2 regions of the Stenotrophomonas sp. YJH_SMC_16 genome follow, and region 1 is predicted to be linked to the other one. Evidence: riboswitches for the same ligand, from Rfam matches in the RefSeq annotation. Region 1 holds a riboswitch; the other holds the start of a gene.
What was found. A riboswitch is a leader RNA that binds a small molecule or an ion and turns the genes downstream of it on or off. The one in region 1 is predicted to bind cobalamin.
Positions count from the first base shown of each region.

Region 2: another riboswitch for cobalamin. It lies ahead of btuB (TonB-dependent vitamin B12 receptor); the one in region 1 lies ahead of AC5P6E_RS16280 (epoxyqueuosine reductase QueH).

Region 1 covers NZ_JCAFRH010000007.1:127,769-131,975, reverse strand. Annotated here, with positions in the region: gene AC5P6E_RS16285 (patatin-like phospholipase family protein) at 1-1,845, opposite strand, end outside; cobalamin riboswitch at 2,000-2,214, shown strand; gene AC5P6E_RS16280 (epoxyqueuosine reductase QueH) at 2,376-3,062, shown strand; gene pncA (bifunctional nicotinamidase/pyrazinamidase) at 3,119-3,745, shown strand; gene purU (formyltetrahydrofolate deformylase) at 3,953-4,207, opposite strand, start outside.
Region 2 covers NZ_JCAFRH010000004.1:312,163-316,369, reverse strand. Annotated here, with positions in the region: gene btuB (TonB-dependent vitamin B12 receptor) at 1-1,494, opposite strand, end outside; cobalamin riboswitch at 1,610-1,832, opposite strand; gene AC5P6E_RS11225 (histidine phosphatase family protein) at 1,975-2,553, shown strand; gene AC5P6E_RS11220 (TfoX/Sxy family protein) at 2,643-3,005, opposite strand; gene AC5P6E_RS11215 (GAF domain-containing protein) at 3,002-3,484, opposite strand; gene bioD (dethiobiotin synthase) at 3,553-4,207, shown strand, end outside.

The DNA of each region.
Region 1 (4,207 bases):
GTAGATCGGCGTCACCTTCATCTGCGGCAACGGGCGCGGTGCGCCGTCGGTGAGGTCGGGGCCGAGGTCCTCCCAGCTGCGACCCTGTTCGACCATCAACCCCCACAGCTGCTGCGAGGCCAGCCGCTTGTCTTCCGAACCCAGCTTGTATGACGGTGGCGTCGGCTGGCCAGTGGCAACCATCGCGTACGCCGCGCGGTAGGCCAGCACCTGCTGCGCCGGGTCGTCGGTGCGTGCCACTTCCAGCGTGTAGCGCTGGTAGGCCGAGGCCAGGTTGCGCCAGCGGATCCAGTAGTGGTTCTCGAACGAGAACGAACAGAAGCGCGCACCGGCCAGGCTGCCCTTGTCGGCGATGCGGGTCAGCACCTCCTGCGGCATGTCCAGGTTCATGCCGCCTTCGTCGCCCTGCAGGCTGACGTGCACGATGCGGTCGCGGTAACCCGGCGCGCGCGCCTGCAGCAGATCGCGCCAGTTCTGCATGGTCGCCACCACCGCGAACAGGAAACGCCCCAGTTCCGCGGCCGCCAGCGGCGTGGCGATCGACTGATAGGTCCGCTGCCAGCCATGACGGTTTTCGGTGGGCAGGAACACCGCGTGTTCCAGCGACTGGCGGCCGCTGCTGCCGTGGCTCACCTCTTCAGCGTGCTGCGGGTAGACCAGGTTGATGGCGAAGGTCGGCCAGCGCGGCAAGGCGGCATCGAACAGATGGATCGGGAAGTTGCTGCTGATGCCGCCATCGGAGAACCAGCAGATGCGGAAGGCGGTGATCACCGGGCCACAGGTCTGCCCGGCACTGGTCAGCCCTTCCATGCTGTCGGCCACGTTGTGCTCCTGGTCGGCGGCAGGCGCGGTGGGTTCGCAGCGACGCTCGCGCCGCGAGGGCTCATGCAGCGGCACCGCGCTGATCAGCAACGGGAAGCTCAGGCTCATGCGCGTGGCCACCAGCACCGGCAGCTTCGGGCCCTGCGGCAGGTGGTAGTACCGTCGCCCCTCCACCTCCAACGGCGGGCCAGCTTGATCCACCAGCCACTGCACCACGCTGGCCGGGAACAGCTGCTCGAACTCCTCGCGCAGGAACCAGAACTGCGCGCCACCCAGCGGCAGCGTACGCGGCTCGTTGTGCGACACACAGGTGGTGATCATCTGCAGGCTGATCGCATGCGGGCTGTCCGGCTCGCCGGCATAGCGCGGCGCATCGTGCAGGTCGGCGAAGGTAAGCGGTGCATCCAGCGGCTTGCCGGACAACTGCTGCAGGCACTCGTGCAGCCACTCGGTCAACGCCGGCTTGCGTGCATCACGGCCGAGGCCGCTGCACAGGCCCAGCAGATTGCGCCGCGCCACCCGCGCCACCCGCAGCGCGGCACCGGCCACGCCGGCACCGTAAGCGCACAGCAGCGACGGCAGCAGCGTGGCGGCCACGCCGCTCCAGCCACCACCCCACCAGCCCAGGCCGAGCAGCAGCGCCAGCGACACCAGCACTTCCAGCGGCGCGATCTCGAACACGGCAACGGCCAGGCACAGCAGCTTGTGCGGCAGGCGGGCATTGCCGGTCAGCACCACCAGCAGCCGATAGGCCGCACGCGCGCCCCGTGCCGGCTGGAACAGGCTGTAGATGAAGCCGCGCCGCGACAGCTGCGCCGACACCGCCGACAACCCGCCATAGCCGGCATCGCCAGGCAGGTGCTCGCCCGCCTGCTGGCGGCGATCACCGCAGGCTGCCGCGGCCGCCACCGCCGCAGCGATGGCGCCGGCCGAGGTGCCGCCGATGCTCTTGAAGCGATACTCGCGCGCCAGCGCCAGTACCGCATTGGGGTACACGATGCCGCTGGTGATGCCGCCTTTCATGACCAGATCGCAGTACTTCGCCGCCACGAGTCACCTCCCGTCTGTCGATGCACAGTATGGCAAGAGGGGCTCTCACAGCCTGAGAAACGAGCCACAGCCCTGCGCTTTGATTGGCCCTTGACCATTGCCGTCGACGCGTCCACCGTGGGCACGCCGAAGGTATCCCGGCCGTGGCATTGATGGCGGCCGGGATTTAAACGGGAATCCGGTGAAGGCGCCTCGCGCGCCCATTCCGGAGCTGCCCCGCAGCGGTGAATGGAAACGAATCCTGCCAACAGCACTGGGCTCGCGCCTGGGAAGCGGCAGGTAGTAGGTGGGCTGCGGCCCGTGTCCATCAGCCCGAATACCGGCCCCGGCCGGGGGACACGACCGTCCCCTGATTCGACCTGGAATCTCCGCGGGGAGGTTGCCGGGGCCGTCCTTGTCCTGCGCGTGCAGGCGATGCGGCCGCGCGCGTCCTTTTCACGGTATCCGGCCAGACCTGTTCACCCACGCGCTGATGCATGGGCCACCGCCGTTGCCGGCGGTCCATGCGGTACCTGACGATGACCGAGCTCCAACGTCCCACCCTGACCCTGCCCGCCGACGGCAAGCGCCTGCTGCTGCATTCATGCTGCGCGCCCTGCTCCGGCGAAGTGATGGAGGCGATCACCGCCTCCGGGATCGACTACGCGATCTTCTTCTACAACCCCAACATCCACCCGGTGAGGGAATACGAGCTGCGCAAGCAGGAGAACATCCGCTTCGCCGAGCAGCACGACATCCCGTTCATCGACTGCGACTACGACACCGACAACTGGTTCAGCCGTGCGCGCGGCATGGAGAACGAGCCCGAACGCGGCATCCGCTGCACGATGTGCTTCGACATGCGTTTCGAGCGCACTGCGCTGTACGCGCACGAACACGGCTATGACACCATCAGTTCTTCGCTGGGCATCTCGCGCTGGAAGAACATGGCGCAGATCAACGACTGCGGCATCCGCGCCGCGTCGCGCTACGAGGGCCTGCAGTACTGGGACTACAACTGGCGCAAGGGCGGCGGTGCCAGCCGCATGATCGAGATCAGCAAGCGCGAGCAGTTCTACCAGCAGGAGTACTGCGGCTGCGTGTACTCGCTGCGCGATGCCAACCGCCATCGCCGCGAGAATGGCCGCGAGCGGATCAAGATCGGCCTGCTGTACTACGGGCAGGACGCTGGGACGCCGCAGGGCGATTGACCTGTGCCGCCGGGGCGGCCACGCTGGTCGCCCCTTCACGTTGTAGTGGACCTGCCATGACCGCCCTGCCCGCCGATGTCGCCCTGCTGGTGATCGACCTGCAGCCAGACTTCATGCCCGGCGGTACGCTGGCCTGCGACCAGGGCGATGCGCTGGTGGTACCGATTGCCGGTCTGCTGGCGCAGCGCCGCTACCGCACCGTGGTGGCGACACAGGACTGGCACCCGGCCGACCATGCCTCGTTCGCCAGCCAGCACCCCGGCCAACGCCCCTTCGAGACCATCCTGCTGCACGCGCAGCCGCAGACCCTATGGCCGGACCACTGCGTGCAGGGCAGCGCCGGTGCCGCCCTGCACCCGGGCGTGGACTGGACCGTGGCCGACCTGATCCTGCGCAAGGGCACGCGCCAACAGGTGGATTCGTACAGCGCCTTCCGCGAGAACCATGGCCCCGATGGCGAGCGCCCAGCTACCGGCCTGGCCGGCTGGCTGCACGAGCGCCGCATCCGCGAAGTGCATGTGTGCGGCCTGGCCCGCGACTACTGCGTACTGTGGAGCGCGCAGGACGCGGTGAAGTCCGGCTTCCGGGTGAAGTTCCTGTGGGAGCTGACCCGGCCGGTGACCGAAGCCAATGACGCGATGGTGCGCGAGGCGCTGGGCAAGGCGGGAATCGCGATCGCCTGACGGGCGACCGCCGGGCATGGCCCGGCGCTACCGCGCACGTCGCTTATGCCGCTTGCGCGCTCCTGCCCACGACAACACAATCGATTCATCCAGCCCCCCAACTACGCCCCCCTACAGATCGCGGGACGGCCGAACCGGGGGCTTTTCACTGGATGAAATTAGGATTCGGTAGTGCCGGGCCATGCCCGGCGGACGCGGGATGGGCGATTACCGGAACACCACCGTTCGGTGCCCGTTGAGCAGGATGCGGTGCTCCACATGGCGGCGCACCGCGCGCGCCAGCACCAGCGATTCGGTATCGCTGCCCAGCCGCACCAGTTCGCGCGGTGCCATCGCGTGGTCCACGCGGGCCACGTCCTGTTCGATGATCGGGCCTTCGTCCAGATCCTCGGTGACGTAGTGCGCGGTGGCACCGATGATCTTGACCCCGCGCGCGTGCGCCTGGTGATACGGCTGCGCGCC
Region 2 (4,207 bases), on a different contig from region 1:
CGCGTTGATGTCGAAGCCGGCCAGCAGCACGCCACCGGTCAGCTCGGCACCACGGATGCGCGCCTTCTCCACCTGCTGCATTTTCATCGTGGACGCATCGTAGGTGATCAGGTCATCGATGCGGGTTTCGTACACATCCATGCCCCAGTGCCAGCCCTGGCCCTGCTGCGAAACGCCGAGGTTGGCGCTCTTGGACTTCTCCGGATTCAACGTCGGCACGCCGCTCCACGGGTCGTACAGGTCGCTGAAGGTCGGTGCCTTGAACGCGGTGCCGTAGCTGGCGTTGACGCGCAGGCCGTGGCCCAGTTCCATCGCCCAGCCAACGCTGCCGGTGGCGTGGTTGCCGAACTGCTGGTTGTCGTCGTTGCGGGCGCTGGCCTGCAGTTGGTGGCGGCCGAAGCGGCCCTGGTACTGCACGAACACGCCGGTGTTGCGGCGGCTGTCGACGAGATACCCGGCGCTGCTGCCGTCCAGATTGTCTTCGCTCCAGTCCACGCCGGCACTCAGCAGCTGGCCCTCGGCCACACCGAAGTCACCCTGCAGCGAGGCGCTGTCACGATGAGTCTGCGCGCTGCCAAACACCCCCGGTGCGCCGAAGTTGTCGGACTCATTGTCGCTGCGGCCGACGTTGGCGGTGAACGCCAGGCGCTCCGACGGGGTGTAGCGCACCTTGCCGGCCAGCACCTGCTGGCGGGTCTCGGAGTAGTTGTAGTAGCCGTCGTAATGGTTCTTGCCATCGGCGCGCAGTGCGCTGCCTTCCACGTTCCACTGGTCGTTGAAGCTGTAACCGCCGTGCAGGCTCTTGGACAGGTTGCGGTAGCCGTCGCGGTCGTGCTCGTCGGCAAAGCAGCCCGCGGTGAACACCGAGGAAGAACCGCGGCAGGCATCGATGCCGTCGGAATGCTGGTAGGCGATGTCGGCACCGAACCAGCCGCGCTCGGTGCCGCCACCAATGCCGCCGCTGGCTTCGCGCAGCCCGTTGCTGCCGCCACCGAGCTGGAAGTGCGGAGCGAAATCGCCCTGGTTGCGACGGGTGAAGATCTGGATCACGCCACCGATGGCGTCGGCACCGTACAGACTGGACTGCGGGCCGCGAACGATTTCGACGCGCTCGATCTGCGCCAGCGGCAGGTCCTGGTACATGGCCAGGCCGAGGTCGGCACTGTTGATGCGCACGCCGTCGACCAGCACCACGGTGTGGCCCGAGTTGGTGCCGCGCAGGAACAGCGAGCTCTGCTTGCCGAGGCCGCCGGCATTGGTCAGGTTGATGCCGGCGCGGCCGCGCAGCAGCTCCTGCAGCGAGGTGGCCTGGCTGGATTCGATCTGCGCGCGGTCGATCACCTGCGCCGGCGCGATACTGTCCTGCAGCGCGATCGGGGTGCGGGTGGCGGTGACCAGGATCTGGTCGAGCGCAGTGGTGTCATCGGCGGCCTGGGCCAGCGCGGGCAGGGTGGCCAGCACGGCCAGGGACAGCATTCGGGACTGCAGCTTCATGGGGGACTCCAGGTGCCACGCACGCCCGCGTGGCGAAGGGGAGGAGCCGCGAAGGCAGGCATGCGCCGACGCCGCAGCGCAGGCTGCGGTCATCCAGCGCCATGCCCACCGCATCGCGACCTGAGGCTTCCGGGCCGGTCTCCGGGCTTGCCGCCGGGTGGCCTGGGGCCACCGTCCAGGCGCCTTCCCATGCCTGCGGCACAGTGGCGGTGTTGCCTGGAACTGACGTGCTTACCGTTGCGGGGGCAGCGCCGGCCTGGCGTGGAATCACGCGTCACCGGCTTCCCGTTTCAACCTGCCGGCCACGGCCGCAGGTCACCTGGAAGTGCGCGCAGTCTACGGCATCGCAGGCGGCCCGTAGCGCCGCGCGTGCTCGACTGCCTTTGCCGTGCCTTTAGAATGGCCCCTTGATCCCGTGGTGCCGTTGCCGATGTCCGCCTGTTTTCCGCTGTTCCCGCGTCGCCTGTACAGGACGCGCGCATGATCCTCGACCTGGTCCGCCATGCCGGCAACGGTCGCGATGAGTTCCTCGATGGCCGCAACGATCCGCCGCAGCTGGCCCGCCTGCCGCAGGAACTGGTCGACGCCTACGCCGCGCAGCCCTGGGAGCGGGTGATCAGTTCGCCACGGCTGCGCTCGCTGCACACGGCGATGGCCCTGGCCACCCCGCGTGGGCTGGACGTGGAAGCGGACGAGGAATGGGAAGAGCTGGATTTCGGCGATTGGGACGGGCAGTCGCTGTTCGACCTGCCGGAGGATGCACTGGCGGCCTTCCACGCCGATCCGCATGCATTCCCGCCGCCCAACGGCGAAAGCTGGGGCCACTTTGAACGGCGCATCGCGCGCGCGCTCGATCGCCTGCTTGATGAGGACGATCCGGTGCCGACGCTGGTGGTCAGCCATGGTGGCCCGCTGCGCATGGTGCTGTCGCAGGTCTGCGGCCTGCCAATGTCGTTGTGCTGGGCCCTGCGCATCGACCACGGCACGCGGCTGCGGGTGTGGCTGGAACGCGGTGAGGTCGGGCTGGTGGGCGAGCTGCTGGAGCTGCAGCAGCCCTGATCTGCTCTTGTAGAGCCGAGCCATGCTCGGCTGCACTTCGATCAGAAAAGCCAGCCGAGCGTGGGCTCGGCGCTACAGAAGGGCGCGGCTCAATCCTCGTCCGCGCCCTCGGCAACGCTGTCTTCAGCGTCATCGTCGGCATCGAAGCGCTGCTCATGTACCGGGCCCGACGCCGGGCCGGCCGCCTTCAGCGGATGCGCGGCGATGCGTGCTTCGTAATCCTGCACCAGCGCCTCACGCTGCGGCTCGCTCAGTTCCTGCCAGTGGCAGTCCAGCAGCGCGCCTTCCAGCGAGTACAGCAGGTTCAGGCTGGGCTTGAAGCCCGCGCGCTTGACCTTGACGAAGGCGCCGACTGCGCCGGTCGCAACCAGGTCCTCGCGGCTGCGCAGGCCGACCTGGCGCAGCCACGCCGCACTTTTCGGGCCGATGTTGCGCAGCTTCGGTGCGCTCATCCCAGCGCCTCGACGAACACGCGGGCGATGGCTTCCAGGCCGGCCTGGTCGTCGGCATCGAAGCGTCCGACCTTCGGGCTGTCGATATCGAACACGCCGATCAGTTCATCACCGCGCAGCAGCGGCACCACCAGCTCCGAACGCGAGGCAGAATCGCAGGCGATGTGGCCGGGGAAGGCATCGACGTCGTCCACGCGCTGGGTCACGCGCTGGCTGGCGGCGGCACCACACACGCCCTTGTCCAGCGGAATGCGCACGCAGGCCGGCAGGCCCTGGAACGGGCCGACCACCAGCTCCTTGCCGTCGTACAGGTAGAAGCCCACCCAGTTCAGGTCGGGCAGGGCGTGGTAGACCAGTGCCGAGAGGTTGGCCGCGTTGGCGATGCGGTCGGACTCGGCGTAGACCAGGCCACGGGCCTGTTCCAGCAGCTGGGCGTATTGTTCCGGCTTGCTGCCGGTGAGCGAGGCATTGGCGAACATGCCTGCAGTCTAGCAAGCGCGCCGGGCCGGCGATAATGCACGCACTGTTGCCCTGTTGGAGCCCATCGATGCCGTTGCCCGCTACGCTGCCGCCCGCCCTGTTCGTTACCGGCACCGACACCGAAATCGGCAAGACCGCGGCCAGCACCGCGCTGCTGCATGCACTGCGCCAGCGTGGCCTGCGCGCGGTGGGCATGAAGCCCGTGGCCAGCGGCAGCGAGGATCTGGGGCAGGGCCTGCGCAACGAAGACGCATTGGCGCTGCAGGCGGCCAGCTGGCCGGTACCGGACTACGCGGATCTGAACCCGTACGCGCTGCGGCAGCCGCTGGCACCGGAGCTGGCTGCTGCCGAGGATGGTGTGCAGGTTGAACTGGCGCCGATCTTGGCTGCGTTCGAACGACTGCGTGCGCAGGCCGATGTGGTGGTGGTGGAGGGCGTGGGCGGTTGGCTGGCGCCGGTTTCGGCCACGCTGGATCAGCTCGATCTGGTGCGCGCACTGAAGTTGCCGGTGCTGCTGGTGGTGGGCATGCGGCTGGGCTGCGTGAACCACGCGCGGCTGACTGCGCAATCACTGCAGGCCAGCGGCGTGGACTGTCTGGGCTGGATCGGCAACCACATCGACCCGGCGATGCAGCGCCAGGTCGAGAACGTGGCCACGCTGCAGCAGCGCCTGCCGATGCCGTGCTGGGGGCGGCTGCCCAATCTTCCGGGGGCGGATGGCC